Lentimonas sp. CC4: one gene and its partner. Each later gene encodes a partner of the first gene's protein in a complex. Links are inferred from orthologs where the notes say so. Each region holds a gene or a part of one and is shown on either strand. Other genes may lie near its edges. The genes, in order: dnaG and dnaB.

The links.
Region 2: the proteins of dnaG (region 1) and dnaB are in contact, whole or in part, in a crystal structure (PDB 2R6A), measured with the Geobacillus stearothermophilus proteins. The link is inferred for Lentimonas sp. CC4 from one-to-one orthologs. Residues at the interface, in WP_049624496.1 of Geobacillus stearothermophilus: Lys456, Leu457, Leu458, Pro459, Ala460, Asn463, Ala464, Leu467, Leu535, Leu536, Ile537, Ala538, Gln544, Glu545, Asp548, Tyr549, His552; in WP_033016901.1 of Geobacillus stearothermophilus: Ser13, Glu15, Ala16, Gln18, Glu91, Leu92, Asp94, Ala95, Val96, Pro97, Thr98, Ala99, Ala100, Asn101, Tyr104, Tyr105, Ile108.

Annotation. Positions count from the first base shown.
Region 1 is NZ_CACVBO010000001.1:314,775-323,251, forward strand. The notes cover bases 5,537-8,477. They hold dnaG (DNA primase), read left to right. Parts: upstream 5,537-6,061; coding sequence 6,062-7,894; downstream 7,895-8,477. Other genes in these bases: GZZ87_RS01420 (tetratricopeptide repeat protein), read left to right, coding at 5,537-5,984; rpoD (RNA polymerase sigma factor RpoD), read left to right, coding at 7,932-8,477. Also shown: trpA (tryptophan synthase subunit alpha), read right to left, coding at 1-661; GZZ87_RS01405 (PTS sugar transporter subunit IIA), read right to left, coding at 778-2,136; GZZ87_RS01410 (NADH-quinone oxidoreductase subunit A), read right to left, coding at 2,276-2,650; GZZ87_RS01415 (DUF362 domain-containing protein), read right to left, coding at 3,071-4,138; more of GZZ87_RS01420, read left to right, coding at 4,284-5,536. UniProt on the Escherichia coli protein: RNA polymerase that catalyzes the synthesis of short RNA molecules used as primers for DNA polymerase during DNA replication.
Region 2 is NZ_CACVBO010000001.1:472,162-481,005, reverse strand. What follows is about bases 109-3,072. They hold dnaB (replicative DNA helicase), read left to right. Parts: upstream 109-849; coding sequence 850-2,295; downstream 2,296-3,072. Other genes in these bases: bamA (outer membrane protein assembly factor BamA), read left to right, coding at 2,326-3,072; rplI (50S ribosomal protein L9), read left to right, coding at 309-812; ssb (single-stranded DNA-binding protein), read left to right, coding at 109-262. Also shown: more of ssb, read left to right, coding at 1-108; more of bamA, read left to right, coding at 3,073-4,653; GZZ87_RS02050 (OmpH family outer membrane protein), read left to right, coding at 4,695-5,237; lpxD (UDP-3-O-(3-hydroxymyristoyl)glucosamine N-acyltransferase), read left to right, coding at 5,309-6,367; GZZ87_RS02040 (ribose-phosphate pyrophosphokinase), read left to right, coding at 6,373-7,323; GZZ87_RS02035 (homoserine O-acetyltransferase), read left to right, coding at 7,390-8,529; GZZ87_RS02030 (methionine biosynthesis protein MetW), read left to right, coding at 8,538-8,844. UniProt on the Escherichia coli protein: The main replicative DNA helicase, it participates in initiation and elongation during chromosome replication. Travels ahead of the DNA replisome, separating dsDNA into templates for DNA synthesis.

The DNA of each region.
Region 1 (8,477 bases):
TGCTGACGTGATCGGCATTTGAAATACCAAAGCCTACCACAACGGGTAGATCGGTGTATTGTTTGATCACGTCAACGCGGGCCTTAATACCTTCAGACATCGACGCCTGCTCACCGGTCACACCTTCGCGTGAGACATAATAAACAAAGCCAGTCGTCGCTTTGCAGATAATCTCCAGGCGTGAGTCTGGTGTGGTTGGTGCGACGATAAAGACTGTGCCAAGTCCGTGCTTCTCACACGCAGCGAGGTGATCGGCAGCTTCTTCGGGCGGCAGATCCAAAGTCAAAATTCCATCCGCTCCCGCCGCTTTGGCTTCGGCGGCATAGGCCTCACTCCCCTTTGCGAACACGAGGTTGTAATAGGTATAAAAGACGATCGGCACTTCGCTGAATTCGCGCACGGCTTTGACGAGCTCCAGCACGCGCGCACTGGTGCTACCACTCTCCAGCGCACGTTGCGCTGCCAATTGATTCGTCAGGCCATCTGCGAGCGGGTCGGAAAACGGCACGCCGAGCTCCAACACATCGACGCCCGCATCAATCACTGCGCGGCAGGCCTTCACAGACGTTTCAAGATCGGGATCACCGGCGCAAAGGTAGCCGACAAAGGCGGCGCGATTTTCGGCACGGGCAGTAGCAAAGGCTTGTTGGATACGGGACATGGGAACGTGTTGTTTGTTGAAAGTTGTTCGTTAAAGCACTGAAAAATAGTTTCTCAGACAAGACATCTCAGGAAACTCGGTGGCAACCATCAACGATCAAGCAGCAACGATCAACGTTAACTATTCCGCACCAGTGCTTTTTCGATCAGAGGCAGCATCTCGCCGCGCCGGAAGAGTGTGACCTGCCCTGTGCTCCCGGAAACCACAACGCAGAGGCAATCTTCTACCTGTGTGATCGAAGCGGCCGCGGCATGGCGACTGCCGAGTCCGCTCGGCAAGTTGTGTGTATAGTCGGGCGCATGGATCAGTGATCCTGCCGAAATTAACACGCCATCGCCACGAATGATAAAGGCTCCATCAATCGAGGAGAGCTCTTTGACGGTTTCATCCATGAATGGATTCAAAATATTACGATCCTCATCCTTGTATCCGTAAAAAGGATTCAAAATGAGTGGCTTGGTGTATTCAGAAATTTTCTCGGCATTTCCAAGCACGAACAAACAACCGACAGGGTGCCCTTCGCGCCCTTCGACAGCGAGCTCCGTGGCAATTGCCAAGACACGCTCGACCACTTCTGGCTTCACACCAGTGGGTAGCATATTGGATTTCTGGATCAACATGGTTTCGAATTCACGCTCCACATCGACCACCGTGATACTATCAAATTGATTGCTTTTCGGCAGTCCACCGACACAGCAAAGGCGCTCATTACTCGCAAAAATCCCACGCGTGAGACCGATCAATACCGCACTGCGCAATTGGGAAAAGCGGTGATTACTAAACGAACGAATCGGCAGCACCTCATCGATGCCGTTGTGCTCGTTCACTAAGTCTGAAGTGCCATGCGCGATCAGCACGGTCTTGAAATCCTTAAACACTGCACCCACCTCGGCACCGCCACCAAAGGTATCGCCAAACACAAGCACGGACGTGCAATTCGCACCTTTCGCAATTTTCGCGGCTTCCTTCAGGATTAGGTTGTTAAATCGATCATGGCTACGCTTTGGCTTGGCACCATCGCCCCCGAAGACCGTTTTCAACTCGCGGCGAAAGTCCGGTAACGATTCCGCGGAAGCAAGTCGCTCCATGTGGGTTTTGTCCTGAAAGACACGCGCCAGCGATGCTAGGCCATAGAGATAATTGCGGGCTTTTTCGGATGCCAGTAACAAAAATACGTAGCGAATCTCTTGATACTCTGACTGCCCATCATAGACCAGACCCGCCGGGCAACGCCCCACTGCGATCATGTAATTGCGCTTCATCGGCACACGTGCGTGCGGCAGGCAAACACCACTGCCGAGGTAGGTCGTCATTTGCTTCTCCCGATCTAACAGGTCACTCAGCAAGCGTTTCTTCGTCAGGCCTTTTTCTTTTGAGATATCGCAAACATCTAATAGCTCCGACAGAGCACCCTTGAAGTCGGTGCTCTCGAGATCGATCACACGGGTTTGAGCGATGTAGCGGTCAATGCGCATAGCTTATAAGGGAAACCTCAGCGTCGAATGTCAAAAGATTTTAAAAATACCACGAAAAATAAATACAGCACACAGCACCCGCAAGTTCCATGTAATCAACCGACTTGAAAAATAAAGAGATCAGGCACTGCCTGACATTTTACTGTTCCCACTCAATCGCGCCCTTCTTCAACTCGTAGAATAGTCCAAGGACTAGAACAAAGAGGAAGAAGAAAATCGGCAATAGAATCGGCAGGTTCGCAGCAAGAAACTCGCGAAAGACCAGCACCCAAGGCACCAGGAAGATCACCTCGATATCAAATAGGATGAACAGCATCGCAGTGACATAGAACTTCACGGCGAAACGCGCGTGGCTAGAACCTTGAGCCAACATGCCACACTCATACGGAGTATCTTTAAGTCCAACCGAAGTGCCGCGCTGTCCGAAGATGTGCGACGCCACAAGAACAACCGCACCGATACTGGCTGCGATGGTAAATTGAATAAGAATCGGATAATAGTCCGCGATCTGCATAGGAAGCAAAGAATGAGGCTTTTCGCCCTAGTTCAAGGCGTTTCTTCAAGCTTCGGCAATTATTCTGCTTATAGTAGCTGATTTCAGGAAAAAGCACGACTCTCGTAGTCGAGTTCCTTGCCTGACATGAGCTTGTCGAATGTAGCTGCTCGACCGACAAGGCCATCGAGACGATACTCACGCGCATCAAGTATTGTGATTTGTGAAATCGAAGCATCTGGCGTAGGGGTGCTGCTTGCGGCACCCGCGAAGGCAGCTAAAGTTTTACAACTTCCTATGCGTGTCGCCTTTGCGCGGGCTTCGCAAGCAAAGCCCCTACAGCAAGATAGCGAAATAGCATGAATGCACTTTTCACAAATCATGATGCCATCGAGACTATCTCCTCCTGGCGGGTGTCCTCCTACTTAAAACCGACTTGCCTTATTCGGAGCCAGCATCCTCGGAGCCAGCATCCGCACTTTCAGGCGCCACAAACGACAAATGCTGCAGACGGATCTGCGACTTATCATAGACTCCCAAGCCAAGGCTTGCCGCAAAGGGCAACTGACGCGGCAGCGGTGATATCTCCGGAAAACCATCCAGCAGCCGATACTTATTCATCCGATCATACAGCATGCGGTCAATCGCCACTGGATCTGAGCTCATCCATAGCAACGGCTCCGAGCGTGTGTAGCGCGATTTAAACCGAGGCCCGCCGATATACTGGTAGCGCTCCAAAGAGACGAAGTGCAACACCATGCGCTCATGTAACTCGGGGATCGCAGCGATTTCAGCCACTGCAGCCGAGGCGGTCGCCTCATTACCGAGAAAGCGCTGACTATTACTCACATTCCACAAGGTCGCATTGGCTAGCGCACCATCCACGCCCAAAGCCTTATCATCCACACCAACCGCCAAGTTCACCCAAAAATCCACATCAAATAATAGCGGTGCGGCCAAAAAGCTCTTACGCTCGATCGCGCCCTCTTCCAATGCACTACTCCCTCGCCCGAGGCCGCCCAACAACTGCGGCTCCTGATTCATACTTGGTGGCAACGGGCTGTCATAAAACCAATCCGGATCATAATAGCGCTCACTGTCCAACGCATACACTGGGCACCCCTCGAAATGGGCCAGATCCGAACTCAAAGAAGGCATAATGCCCGCCTGCCTCAACTGATGCTCGGAATAATCCACGATCACAATTGATTCCCGCTCAAAACCACGCGCCTCCAGCACCTCGATCATCGCTCGAAGTAGCTGTAACGGGGTGCTCAACCCACGGCCACTGCGCGAATTGACCTTGATACCAACCTTGCCGCGCTCCCCCGGGGCCAAGCGAGCGCCCACCTGTGCTTCATACGCCTCGACCAAAGCCGCCACCTCGGTGTAATAAAGTTTTCCTTCCGCAAGAGGCGCCTCCCAAACTAAACCCAACGGCGCACGCGGCGCCAACCCTTCCTGCGCACGCACCATCGATGGCATCAGCAAACCACCAATCAGGAGCAATACGCTACAAATGCAGCGACATAGCCTCAAATCAAGGCGCAACGCCCGCCTATCCACTTGACACCCAAACAAGGGAAACGAAAGTGACGACAACGCTGTGGTCTTATCTCCAGAAATACACACCCTACGCAACAAATTGCTGCTTATGCTAAAAGCAAACACCAAAAACCTAATCTCCATTCTTATTCCTCTGACAGCCCTGATTTTATCAGGTTGCAGCGGCCCTGAAGAAAAAAGAGCCAACAGCCTCAACGCAGTCGCAGAACTACGTGCAATTGGAGACGACACCGCCGCACTCGCCACACTCGACGCCCTTTCAAACGAGTTCCCCAACGACACCGAAATTTTACGTCAGATCGGCAGCATCCACGAAGCACTCGGCAACACCGCCGAAGCCGCCTTCTACCTCAGCGCCGCTTACAATCAAGCGCCGGACGACGTCGAACTACTCTACCAAACTTACCGCGCACAGGAAAACGCCAACCAAACACAAGCCGCACACGAGCTACTCGAAGCACTCGCCCAAACCGAGCCCGACGCCATCACTGACGAGCTCTGGCTACGTCTGGGCAAATATCGCGCCGACGCTCAACAAACACAATCAGCCCTCGATGCCTATCTAAAAGGGGTCGATCCGGAAAACAGCACCCCCACACCGGAAACCGCAGTCGCCATCGGAACACTCTTTAAGCAACTCGACAACCTGCCACAAGCCGAACGCTGGTTTAACATCGCAGCCAACAGCGACGATCCCAACGCACTTCCCGCACTCTTCGGCCTACTCGACATCAACCTTCGCAATAAGAACTGGACCGAGGCCGAAGCAGTGATCGCCCAGCTCGACAAACAATTCCCGGGCGCAGTCGATGCCAGCGAATGGGCAACCTACCGCAGCGAACTCGAAGGCTGGCGCACCGCCCAGACGAAACTAAAAGCCGACCTAGCCAAAAAGCTGGCTGCCAAAGAAGCGGCCGCAAAAGCAGCCGCTGAGGCACAAGCAAAAGCAAAAGCCGCCGAGCAAGTCGCCACCATCACACCAGTTGAATCCATCGATGACGCCGACGTAACCAGCGCAGACACGGAAACCGTTGGCGGCAAAGCACAAATCATCGCAGACCTCGAGCACGCCGAGGCCATGGCCGACACGCCCGCAGTCGAATCCGAAGAGCTACCAGCGATCGCCTTCAACCCAGCCATCGCAATTGAGCCCGCAGAGCCAGAGTTCGCACTGGGCGTGACTTACGACCAACAAGCTGAAGGCGCAGCCATTGATTACTCGATCGGCACCTCCGATCTCAACGACTCCTTCGCAACCGACGTGACCATCGAAGCCGACGCCCCAGCCACCGAGCCATCCTCCGCAATTAGCGCCACGCTGCCTCCACGTAGTCTCGACCACATTCTCGCTGATGCCGAAACCGCCACCTTTGAGCATGACTATAAGCAAGCCATCCAACTTTACTGGCAAGCACTCGGCCGCGCGAACAATCGCGCCGACATTTGGAACATGCTCTCACGCGCCTACCGATTCGACGGGCAGACCAAGAACGCCGAAACCACTGCGCTCGAAGCGACCCGTCTCGCCCCCGCGGAAATCGACTATACACTCGACTATTTGCGTGTCATCCAACGCACGAAGAAGCCCGAAGACTTCCTAGCCGAGCTACAAACCGCTTACGACCGCTTCCCGCGCAGCCCAGAAATCACACTGTCACTCGCTCGTGGTTATGAGCGAATTGATGGGAACAATTCTACCGCGATCATACTCTACGAACGCTTCATCCAACTCGCACCGAATCATTCACTCCGTCCAGAAGCCGAAGCAGCCCTCTCCCGACTCCGCTAAGCCCCTTCAAGTCTCAGCTCTCAAGTCTCAAGTCTCTGCCCTCAGGTCTCCCTCCTCAGCTCTCTCAAAAAAAATACGTGGCCCGCATTGCGCAAAAATCAGTCGAAGCGATCAAGCATCAGGTAAATCTGGTGGATATCGTGTCTCCCTATGTAGAGCTCAAACGAGCTGGCAGCTCATGGAAAGGGCTCAGCCCGTTCACCCAAGAGAAAACGCCCTCGTTTTACGTCCATCCCGACCGCGGCTTCTATAAATGCTTTAGCACCGGCGAAGGCGGCGACTGCTTCACCTTCATTATGAAGGTCGAGAACCTCGAATTCCCCGAAGCAATCGAGTATATCGCCAAGAAATTCAATATCACCCTCGAATACGAAGCAGGCGGCCCGTCCCGCGAGGAAGTCTCACTGCGCAAGCAGATCTTCGAGATTCACGAACTCGCCACCACCTGGTTTCACCAACAATTAGTCGAGTCCGAAGAAGCCGCGCCCGTCCGCACCTACTGGCAGGAGCAACGCGGCTTCACCATGGAGACCGCCGACGAGGTAAAAATCGGCTACGCGCCCGCCGCTCGCAATGCACTCGCCCTCTACTTCAAAGAGCGCGGCATTCCGACCGCGGCCATGCGTCAATGCGGTCTCTTCTTCGCGCGCGACAACGAGAACTATCACGAAAATTTCAAATCGCGCTTCCGCGGCCGCCTCATGGTGCCAATTCGTGATGTGCAGGGGCGCGTCGTCGCCTTCACCGCACGGCAACTCGAACAGACGCCCGCAGACGACCCCGCCCGCGAAGCCAAATACGTCAATTCCCCAGAGACACAAATTTTCCACAAAGGGCGCATTCTTTTCGGCATGGATCATGCCCGCACCCACCTCAAAGAAGGCGGCAGCTTCCTACTAGTCGAAGGCCAACTCGACGCCATCCGCTGTTGGTCTGTCGGCCTGCACACTGCAGTCGCCCCACAAGGCACCGCGATTACCGACGATCAACTACACTTGATGCGCCGCTACCAGCCAAATTGCGTAGAATGCTTACTCGATGGAGACAAGGCCGGCCGCAAAGCCGCGCTGCGCGCACTCCCACTCGCCTTCAAAGCCGGGCTCGAATTCCGCTACTTACTCCTACCAGAAAAAGCTGACCCCGACGATTTGCTGCGCCAACACGGAGCCGAAGCCCTGGAGCCACTACGCAAAGCCTCAAAAAGCGCGATCCAGCTGGCCATTTCAGAAAGCCTCCCCGATGACCGTCCGCCCAGCACCAACGAAAAAACCACTGCCCTACGCAGCGTCTTCGACCTACTACAACACGTGCCCTCGGAGGTCGCCCGCGAAGACTACATTCAGACCGCCTCAAAGCTACTGAATGTCGACGCACATGCCGCACTGGTTGATTTCAAAAAAGCGCCCAAGCCTCAGACTTACAATAAGGGACAGGAAAATCCAAAACCTACCAATAAAGTCAGTAAAGACGCACTATTGACAGATGGAACATGGGAGCTACTTTGGCTCGTTTTACACTTTCCCGAACATAGCGCAGCAATCTCAGAAATAATTGATTACGATTGGATTAATAACACATCACCAGCCGGCCGTTTTCTAAAGCGCATCCTCGCCGAATTACGCGAAGGCCTGATTGAAGACGCCTCAAATATTGAAAATCTCATCGAAACGATTGAAGACCGTCAACTTATGGCCGACCTTCACTCTAGAGATTTAGAAATGGATGCTGACCTTGCCCACATGGAAATCAACAATCAGCTTAACTACATCTACAACAACTACTTAAAAATCCGACTACAAACACTCAAGCAACGAGTCGCCAATGCCACACCAGAGGAACAGCAAGACCTCATGCGCAAAGTTATAAAAGCCCGCAACGAACTCGCCGCACCACACAAACTCGAAATTTAAATAAGTAGTCCTTCCAGACAGCACCACCACACACATTATGCCCGCAGCGAAAAAGACCACCGCAAAGAAAACAGTGACCAAGAAAGCCCCGGCAAAAAAAGTCGCAAAGAAGACCGCCGCCAAAAAAGCAGTCTCCGAAGAAGAAATTGAAAAGGAGCTCGAAAAGGTCGCACCTAAAAAACGCAAATTGACTGCGAAAGCACAGGAAAAGCTCAACGAGCGCATCCGCAGCCTCATCCGACTTTCTAAAGAGCAAAGCTTCCTTACTTATAAGGACATCAACAAAGCCCTGCCCGAGAGCGTCAGCAATCCGGACGAAATCGAGAACATCATCTCTATCCTTCAAAATCTCGAAGTTGAGATTCTAGACGACACCGAAGTCGAAGCCTACAAGGCGCGTCAGGAAGAGACCGAAGAGAAAGAAGTCCGCACCTCTCAAAACGACATCCTCGACGATCCTGTTCGGATGTATCTCAAGCAAATGGGTCAAGTGCCCTTGCTGACACGCGAAGAAGAAGTCGCCATTTCCAAACGTATCGAGAAGGCCGAGTTGCGCGCACAAGACGCGCTTTTCTCCACTGCG
Region 2 (8,844 bases), 160 kb from region 1 along the record:
CATGGTCGAAGGCCGCTTGAAGCTCGATCAGTGGGAATCTGATGGCCAAAAGCGCAGTAAGTTGAGTGTCGTGCTCGAGAACTTCCAGTTCCTCGGCAGTCGCGAAGACAATGACGGTGGCAATACTGGCGGTGGTTACGAAAAGAGCTCGCCTCCGGCGCGTTCGGCTCCCTCTGCGCCAGCTGCTCCGGCAACACCTGCTGCGCCAGCGGCAAATTTCTCAAACGATAACGACACACTCGATGAGGACGTTCCGTTTTAAAAAAGTATCATTTCTCCTCTTTATAACAGTTTAAATTAAACGTATCATGGCTAACTCTCAAGTTCTCCTCCTTCAACCCATCAAAGGCCTCGGCGCCGAGGGTGACACAGTAACAGTGCGTGCAGGTTATGCACGCAACTTCCTGCTTCCACGCAAGCAAGCTTTGCCTATCACTCAGGCAAACAAGAAGCATGTTGAAGCGCTTCTCAAGGCACGTGAAGCACGTGAGCAGAAAGAATTCGAAACAGCACGCACATTGGGCGAGCAAATCGAAAAGACCAGCATCGCAATCGCAGTGAAGACTGGCGAAGGCGGCAAGATGTTTGGCGCTGTCACTGCCAACGATTTGATCGAGCGCCTCAAGGAAGAGGGTATCGAGCTTGCTAAGAAGCAACTCGGTTTGGCTCAGCCAATCAAGGAACTCGGTTCGCACACTGCTGGCATCAAGCTACATGCTGATGTTGAAGTAGAACTGAAGTTCGAAGTGGTATCTGAAAATCCGATCGAAGAAGCCGTTGTTGAAGACGCTTCTGACGAAGACGAAGATTAAGCCACTCAGCGCGGTCGATTAGACAATAGTTCGTTCCATGCCGCCTGAATCAACGAATTCCTCTTACGGTCGCAACAAAGGCGGCCGTAAGTTTCGTGATGCTCGGAGCCCGGAAAACTCACCTGATGAGATCCGTGTGCAGCCGCATAATGTTGAGGCCGAGGAAGGCCTGCTGGCTGCCTGTCTGATTGATGGTGGTCGCGAAATTCTGACTGAGTGTATTGAAGCAAAGCTTACACCAGATTATTTCTTTAAGACATCTCACCAAGAGCTCTTTCGTGCGCTTCTAGCGTTGTATGAAACGGGTGATCCGATCGACGAAATCTTGCTTTTGGACTATCTCCGTAAGAACGGGATGGAAGAAGAAGTCGGCGGCATTGCTGCGATCTATGCGATTCAGAACCGAATCGAGACGCCAGCTCACGCGCGCTACTTTACCCGTATTGTTCACGAGAAGTATTTGCTACGCCGCTTGATTCGCACCTCACGCGAGACGATCGAGGCCTGCTATGAACAGCAGGAGGATATGTCCACGTTCATCGAAAAGATTGAGCAGGACATCTTCGATATTAGTAGTGGCCGTGTCACTGAGGGTGCCACGCCGATCCGCGAGGCGGTTGATGGCGCGGTGAGTAATATCCAAGCCCTGTTAAGTGGTAAGGATGATATTGACGGCGTGCTATCTGGTTTTCGCGATTTGGATGGCATGACGTATGGCTTCCATCCAGGTCAAATGATCGTGTTGGCGGCCCGTCCATCGGTGGGTAAGACCTCATTGGCGATGAATTTTGCGGAGCACGCAATGCTGCCAGCGGAGGGGCGTAAGCCTGCAGGCGTGCTGGTGTTCAGTTTGGAAATGACCTCCGAAGACTTGGCGATGCGTTTGATTTGCTGCCGTTCGCGGGTCGATATGAAGCGTATTCGCGACCGTGTTGCTTCGAAGCAGGATATGTCGGACATCGTGACTACGGCCAAAGAGCTGAAGCAGTCGCCGCTGTGGATCGATGATAATTCTAGCTCAACTATTTTAGATATTCGTGCAAAAGCGCGTCGTCTGCACACTAAGAGTAAGCTCGGTCTCGTGGTGGTCGATTATTTACAGCTGATTCGTGGCGCTGATCCACGCGTGCCGCGTGAGCAGCAGATTGCCGATATTTCCCGTGGTATGAAAGGCATGGCGAAGGAGCTGAGTATTCCTGTGGTCGTGCTTAGTCAGCTGAATCGTGAGTCAGAGAAAGAGAATCGCGATCCGCGCATCTCTGATCTTCGTGAGTCCGGTTCGATCGAGCAGGATGCCGACGTGGTGTTGCTGCTGCATCGTCCAAAGAAGAGCGATGATGATGAGGGCGTGCAAGACGGGGCGATGCCTGGTGATGTGGAGCATATTAAATTGATCATTGCGAAGCAACGTAATGGTCCGATTGGCGACATTGATTTAACATTTGTGCGACGTTATACACGCTATGAAAATTTTCATCGCTAGCCGTTCGCGAACACTTAGAGATACATAGAAATGCGATTTATTAAGACTTTCCTGCGTGCAGTGATCTGCCTCGCAGCCATTGCCAATCTGACTATTTTATCCGCTCAGGATTCTCAGGAATACCCGAAGGTAAATGAAGTGCGTGTCGAGTTCGACGGCTTCAAGTCAGTGAGTGAGGAGTTCGTGTTCAGCAATGTGCAATTGCGCAGCGGCATGAACTATAACACAGCGTTGGTCGATCAGTCGATTCGCACACTGTATGGCACCGGACACTTTGAGTTTGTCGAGGTGAAGGTCGAGAATTCAGATGACGGTTCGGTGGATGTGATCTTTGAGGTGATTCCTAAGTATACCATTGAGCGCATTACGTATTCCGGAAATAACAAATACAAGGAAGGGCGTTTGTCCTCGAAAGGTGAGTTGGAGGCAGGTGTGCCGCTGGATGAGTATCAAGTCAGCGAGGCTGCTGACAAAATCCAAGCTTACTACGTAAAGAAGGGGTATCCTGATGTAAAAGTGGATTACCGTATCCGGCGGGATGAAGACACTGGCTTTGCAGTTGTGCTGTTTGATATTGATGAGGGCACGAATGTTAAGATCAAGGGGCTGGGGTTTGAGGGGAACGATTCAATCGAAAGTAAGAAACTTGCGAAGGTCCTGGAGACTAAAAAGAGAGGTTGGTTGTCGTGGTTGACTGGCTCTGGTCGTTTTGATGAAGTTAAATTTAAGGAAGATCTAGAGCTGCTCCGCACGTATTATCGCAATCAGGGTTATTTGGATGTGGTTGTGGATGCGGATGATGTGATCCTAGACTTTAAGACCGATCAGGATCTTTACATCACGATTCGTTTGACGGAAGGGGAGCGCTATACCGTCGGTGAGATGTCGATTGAGAATGCCACGATTTTTACTGAAGGGGAGCTAATTGGAGCGGTTGAGGTTGAGTCCGGCGATCCATTTTCTCCTGAGAAAGTCGATCAGGCTGCGACTGCTGTTCGCGAATATTATACTTCGCGTGGTTATTTAGATGCAGGTGTGCGTGCCGAACGTGTGCCGAATATGGCTACACGTGCGATTGATGTCGTGTTCCGAGTGCGGGAGAGCGAGAAGTTTTATGTCGAATCGATTAAGGTCGAAGGCAACACGATTACGAAGACACGGGTGATCATTCGTGAATTGGCGCTTCGCCCAGGTGACGTGTTTGACCTTAAGCGTATGGAGACCAGTGAGAACCGTTTGCGCAATACGCGTTATTTTGGTGATGTGCGCATGAATCCGGAGGCCACCAATATTCCTGGTCGTCGTGATTTAAGTGTGACTGTCAGCGAAGGTCGCACGGGTAACTTCACTTTTGGTGCTGGTTTTGGTTCCGTTGAGAGTGCGGTCGTTTACTTCGAGCTGACTCAAGGTAATTTCGACCTCTTTAACTGGCGCTCTGGTTTTCGTGGTGCTGGCCAGAAGTTCCGTTTCCGCGCATCGTTGGGCACGACGAGTAATGAAGTCTTGATCGCATTCGAGGAGCCTTGGTTATTCGAGCAGCGTTTGGCCTTTGGGGTCGAGATATTCCGCACGGAGTCGGACTACAATAGTAGTGATTATAATGAGCTCCGCACTGGTTTTGAGCTGTATCTGCGTCGTCGACTCTTTGAGTTGGTTGAAGCGCGTGTCAGTTACCGTTTGGAGTTGGTCGATATTTTTGATGTGGATGATGATGTGAAGACCTATCGTGAGGCCGAGGGAGATGAATATGTGTCTTCCGTGGGCCTGACATTACTTCGTGATTCTCGCGATTCGCTGATGTTCACACGCAATGGTAATCGGACGACGCTCTCTGCGAACCTCGCTGGTGTGGGCGGTGATGTGCATTATCTAAAGCTTGAGGCGCGCTCTGCTCAATTCTTTCCGACCTTTGATCTGTATGATCAGACGCTGTCAATTATCGGGCGTGTCGGCACCGCTTCGCCATACGGCGATAGTGATGATGTCCCATTTTATGACCGATTCTACCTGGGCGGTCCGGATAGTTTGCGTGGTTTCGAGTATCGTGATGTTAGCCCACGGGATGAGGAAGATTCGAGTGAATCGGTCGGTGGTGATACTTACGGCATGCTTTCTTTCGAATATGGTTGGCGACTTGCGGAACCTTTAGGGCTCGTTGCTTTCTATGACTGTGGTTTTGTTAACGAATCTGATTATGATTTTAGTCCTTCAGACTATGCATCTAATTGGGGGATCGGCGCGCGTATTATCCTAATGGGCTCTCCGCTGAAGCTTGACCTTGGTTTCCCTATTACAGTGCCTGATGATGCGGATGATAATGGGGCTCAGTTTAACTTTTCGTTTGGCACACGCTTCTAGTGTTGCTTGCATTCTCAAATCATAATCCTCAATTAATAACTATGAAAAAAATAACTATTCTCTTTCTTGCTTCTGTTTTCTGCGCGGTCGGTCTATTCGGCCAGAAGACTCCAGTCGTTGCGACTGTCAATGTTCAGCGTATCTTGAACGACTACACTGCTTTCCAGACTGCTGTTGAGAAGGTCAAAGGGTCCGTCGCCCCAGTAGAAGAGGAAATGAAGAGGATGCAGGAAAACATCCAAGCGATCGTTACAACTGGCCGTGAGGCAGAGGCGAAGGTTAAGAATCCTGCTCTAGGTGATGAAGCAAAGGCTGAAGCTGCTGCAGAAGTCGCTGGTCTCCAATCTCAGCTTCAAGCCGCTCAAGTCGAGCTCAACCAGTTCCGCCAACAAGCACAGCAACTCGCTCAGCAAGGCCAGCAACAAGAGCTCGCTCCGCTACAAGCCAAAGCAGTCGAAGCAGTCAAGCAGGTTGCTCAAGACAAGGGCATCGATTTGGTCGTGCCAATTAATGCAGTGGTCTACGCTTCGGATGATCTTGAGATCTCCGACGCTGTGATCGCAGTTTTGAATGCGGCTAAATAAGTTCGTTAATAATTTCAAATTTCAAAAACCCTGTTCTCGCTTAGGACAGGGTTTTTTGTTCTCTCTTTTGTATGGCATTTGTTTACACCATTCAACGTATCTTGGAAATCGTCGGCGACGACGCAGAATGCTCCGGTCAATTCCAAGGTAATATCCTCGGCATCGCGTCTCTCTCCGAGGCGGTCGAGGGGGATCTCTCCTTTTTAGGGAATGCAAAGTATCGTGATACTGTGGCCGCATCGCAGGCATCTGTGTTGCTCTTACCGCGTGAGTATGCAGAAGCCCCTAAGGCTGGACAGCTACACATCAAAGTGGATAGCCCTTCGTATGCGCTCGCCTTGCTCTGCCGCGATATGGAGAAAAGCTTGCAGCCGGCTCCTGAGCCGGGCGTGCATTCGACTGCCTTTGTGGATGAGGGCGCAGTGATCTCGCCGTCTGCGACGATTGGACCGTTTTGCTATATTGGCAAAGGTGCGGTGGTGGGGGCAGCAGTGCTCGAGTCGCATGTTAGCATCGGTAAATATGCGAAGGTGGGGGATGAGTCGTATATTTATCCGCACGTCGTTGTCGGTGATTATTGTGTCGTCGGTCCTCGAAACCGGCTTCACTCCAGTTGTGTCATCGGCTCTGATGGCTATGGTTACGAGTTCCGCGACGGAGGACATCAACGTATTCCTCAGATTGGCAATGTCGTGACAGAAGCGGATGTCGATATTGGTTCGAATACTTCGATTGATCGGGCTCGTTTCGGGTCCACGGTCATCGGCACTGGGACTAAAGTCGATAATCAGGTGCAGATCGCCCATAATGTGCGGATCGGCAGGCATTGCTTGATCATTGCTCAAGTCGGTATCAGCGGCAGCACAGTGCTGGAGGATGGTGTTGTGCTGGCAGGCCAAGTCGGCGTTGCCGGGCATTTGACGATCGGAGCTGGCGTCGTCGCTGCGGGTAAGACTGGAATTGCACGTTCATTGAAACCTAAAGAACAGGTGCGTGGGCCGACTGCAGAGCCTATTATGCTTTTTAACCGCATTGCTGTTTTACAGCGGCGTCTTCCGGATCTGTTTAAAAGATTCGATAAATTAGAGAAAAGTGTCGAGTCTTTGGCTGAACGTGACACAACAAAATAATTGATATGAAAGAAAGCTCACTGAAAATTTTCTGCGGGAATTCCAACCCGAAATTAGCGAAAGATATCTGTAATTATCTGGATGTTCCTCTTGGGGATGCCACGGTGATTAGTTTTCCAGATGGAGAGAGCTTTGTTCGTATTAATGAGAATATTCGCGGTGCGGATATTTTCATCATTCAGTCGACCTGTAATCCGGCAAATCAGTATTTGATGGAGCTATTCATCATGATCGATGCGGCGCGTCGCGCTTCGGCGAGAAGCATTACTGCTGTGATCCCGTTTTATGGGTATGCACGCCAAGATCGTAAGGATCAGCCACGTGTGCCGATTACCTCAAAGCTGGTAGCCAATTTGTTGGTTTCTGCGGGGGCGACGCGTGTATTGACCGTCGATTTGCACGCACAGCAGATTCAAGGTTTCTTCGATATTCCAGTCGATCATCTCTATGCTTCGCCGGTTTTGTTCGAATACCTGAAGGATATCGACACGACTAACTTATCGCTCTTCTCTCCTGATGTCGGTGGCATGAAGATGGCGTCTGCGTATGCGAGCATGTTGGACGTGCCGCTCGGATTTATCGCGAAGCGACGCACTTCAGCCGAAACGGTTGAGGCTGTTTCACTCGTGGGAGATGTTGAAGGTCGAGATATCCTATTGATTGATGATATGACCGAGACTGCAGGCACGCTCTGCGCTGCTGCGGAATTGCTTAAAAAGAATGGTGCCAAGAGTGTCATGGCTGCCGTGAGTCACGGTGTCTTGAACGATATGGGCTACGAGCGTATTTCCAATGGCTTGCTGGATCGGTTGATCACAACAGACACGACTCCTGTGGAGCAGCGTGAAGGGGTGCCGATTACTGTGCTCAGTGTCGCAGCGCTACTGGGCGAAGGTATTAAGCGTATTCATGATAACGCCAGTGTCACTGGTCTCTTTGAGATCAAAGGATACTAGTCCGTTTGCTTGACGCGCGTTTCGCTGCGTCCTCTTGTCGGAGGCATACTATTTCACTATTAAGTAATGAATGATTCCGAACCAGCACCGCATTCCCCAGAAGAGGGGGATGTCGGCTTAGTTGAGTATCAAGATTTCGTTTCCCGTGAACCGTTTCGCTTCGAATCGGGCGGGACGATTCCTGAACTGACGCTGCGTTATGAGACCTACGGGCACCTTAATGACGCGAAGGATAATGCAATACTCATCTGCCACGCGCTGAGTGGTAATCATCACTGTGCGGGTGTGCATAGTATGGATGAGCGCAAATCGGGCTGGTGGAACTTTGTGGTCGGCCCAGGCAAGCCGATTGATACGTCGCGCTATTATGTGATATGCTCGAACTCCTTGGGGGGCTGCTCTGGTTCGTCAGGGCCGTATTCGGTCAACCCTGAGACGGGTGAACGTTATCGCTTGGACTTTCCCAAGCTGACTGTGCGTGACATGGTTAAAGCGCAGAGTGTATTACTGGACTCTTTGGGGATCGACCGACTGCATGCTGTCGTTGGTGGCAGTATGGGAGGGATGCAAACGCTACAATGGGCGATTGATTTTCCAGATCGTGTGGGGCGTTATATCGCAATGGCTTGCTGTGCGCGGCACAATGCGCAGGCGATTGCGTTCAATGATACGGGTCGCCAAGCGATTATTTGTGATCCAGTTTGGGATGAGGGGAACTATGATCCCGATCAACCGCCTGGGCATGGCCTATCAGTCGCGCGAATGATGGCGCATATTACTTACCTCTCAGACGCTGGGATGGAGGCCAAATTTGGCCGTAAGCGGCGCACTTTGGATGGGGGGCGTGAGCACTTTGACGTCGAATTTGAGGTAGAGAGCTATCTGCGCTATCAAGGGCAAAGCTTTGTGGGTCGTTTCGATGCAAATACCTATTTGTATTTAACTAAGGCGCTCGATCGCTTTGATCTGCACAGTCCAGTGTCGCTGGATGACACGCTGTCTGCAGTTTCGGCTCCAGGGCTTGTTGTTGGTTTCACTTCCGATTGGTTGTATCCGCCGCAAGGAAACCGTGAAGTCGCTGAAGCGCTTTTACGCTTAGGCAAAGATGCGACCTATGCAGAACTAGAGATGGATTTTGGGCACGACTCGTTCCTCGTGCGCTCACCAGAACTCTATGACTTGATCCGAACCTTTCTGGACCGGTAATTGACGCTATGATTCATAAAAACAAGCGACGCCAAGTTGATTTTCAGGTCATCGCCCAATGGGTGAGTGAGGGCGATAGCGTGCTGGATCTTGGCTGTGGGCGCGGGGTGCTCTTGGAGTATTTAAAGCAGAAGAAATCTGTGTATGGGGTTGGCGTAGATATCAATTTCGAGCGTATTCTTAGTTGCGTGAAGCGCGGCGTGCCTGCGTATCACGGCGATGTGAGGTCATTGCTCGCGACGTTTGGTGACAATGCCTTTGATCGCGTCATCTTTAGTCGCTCGGTAGAGTTGCTCGATGATCCAGATGCCATCT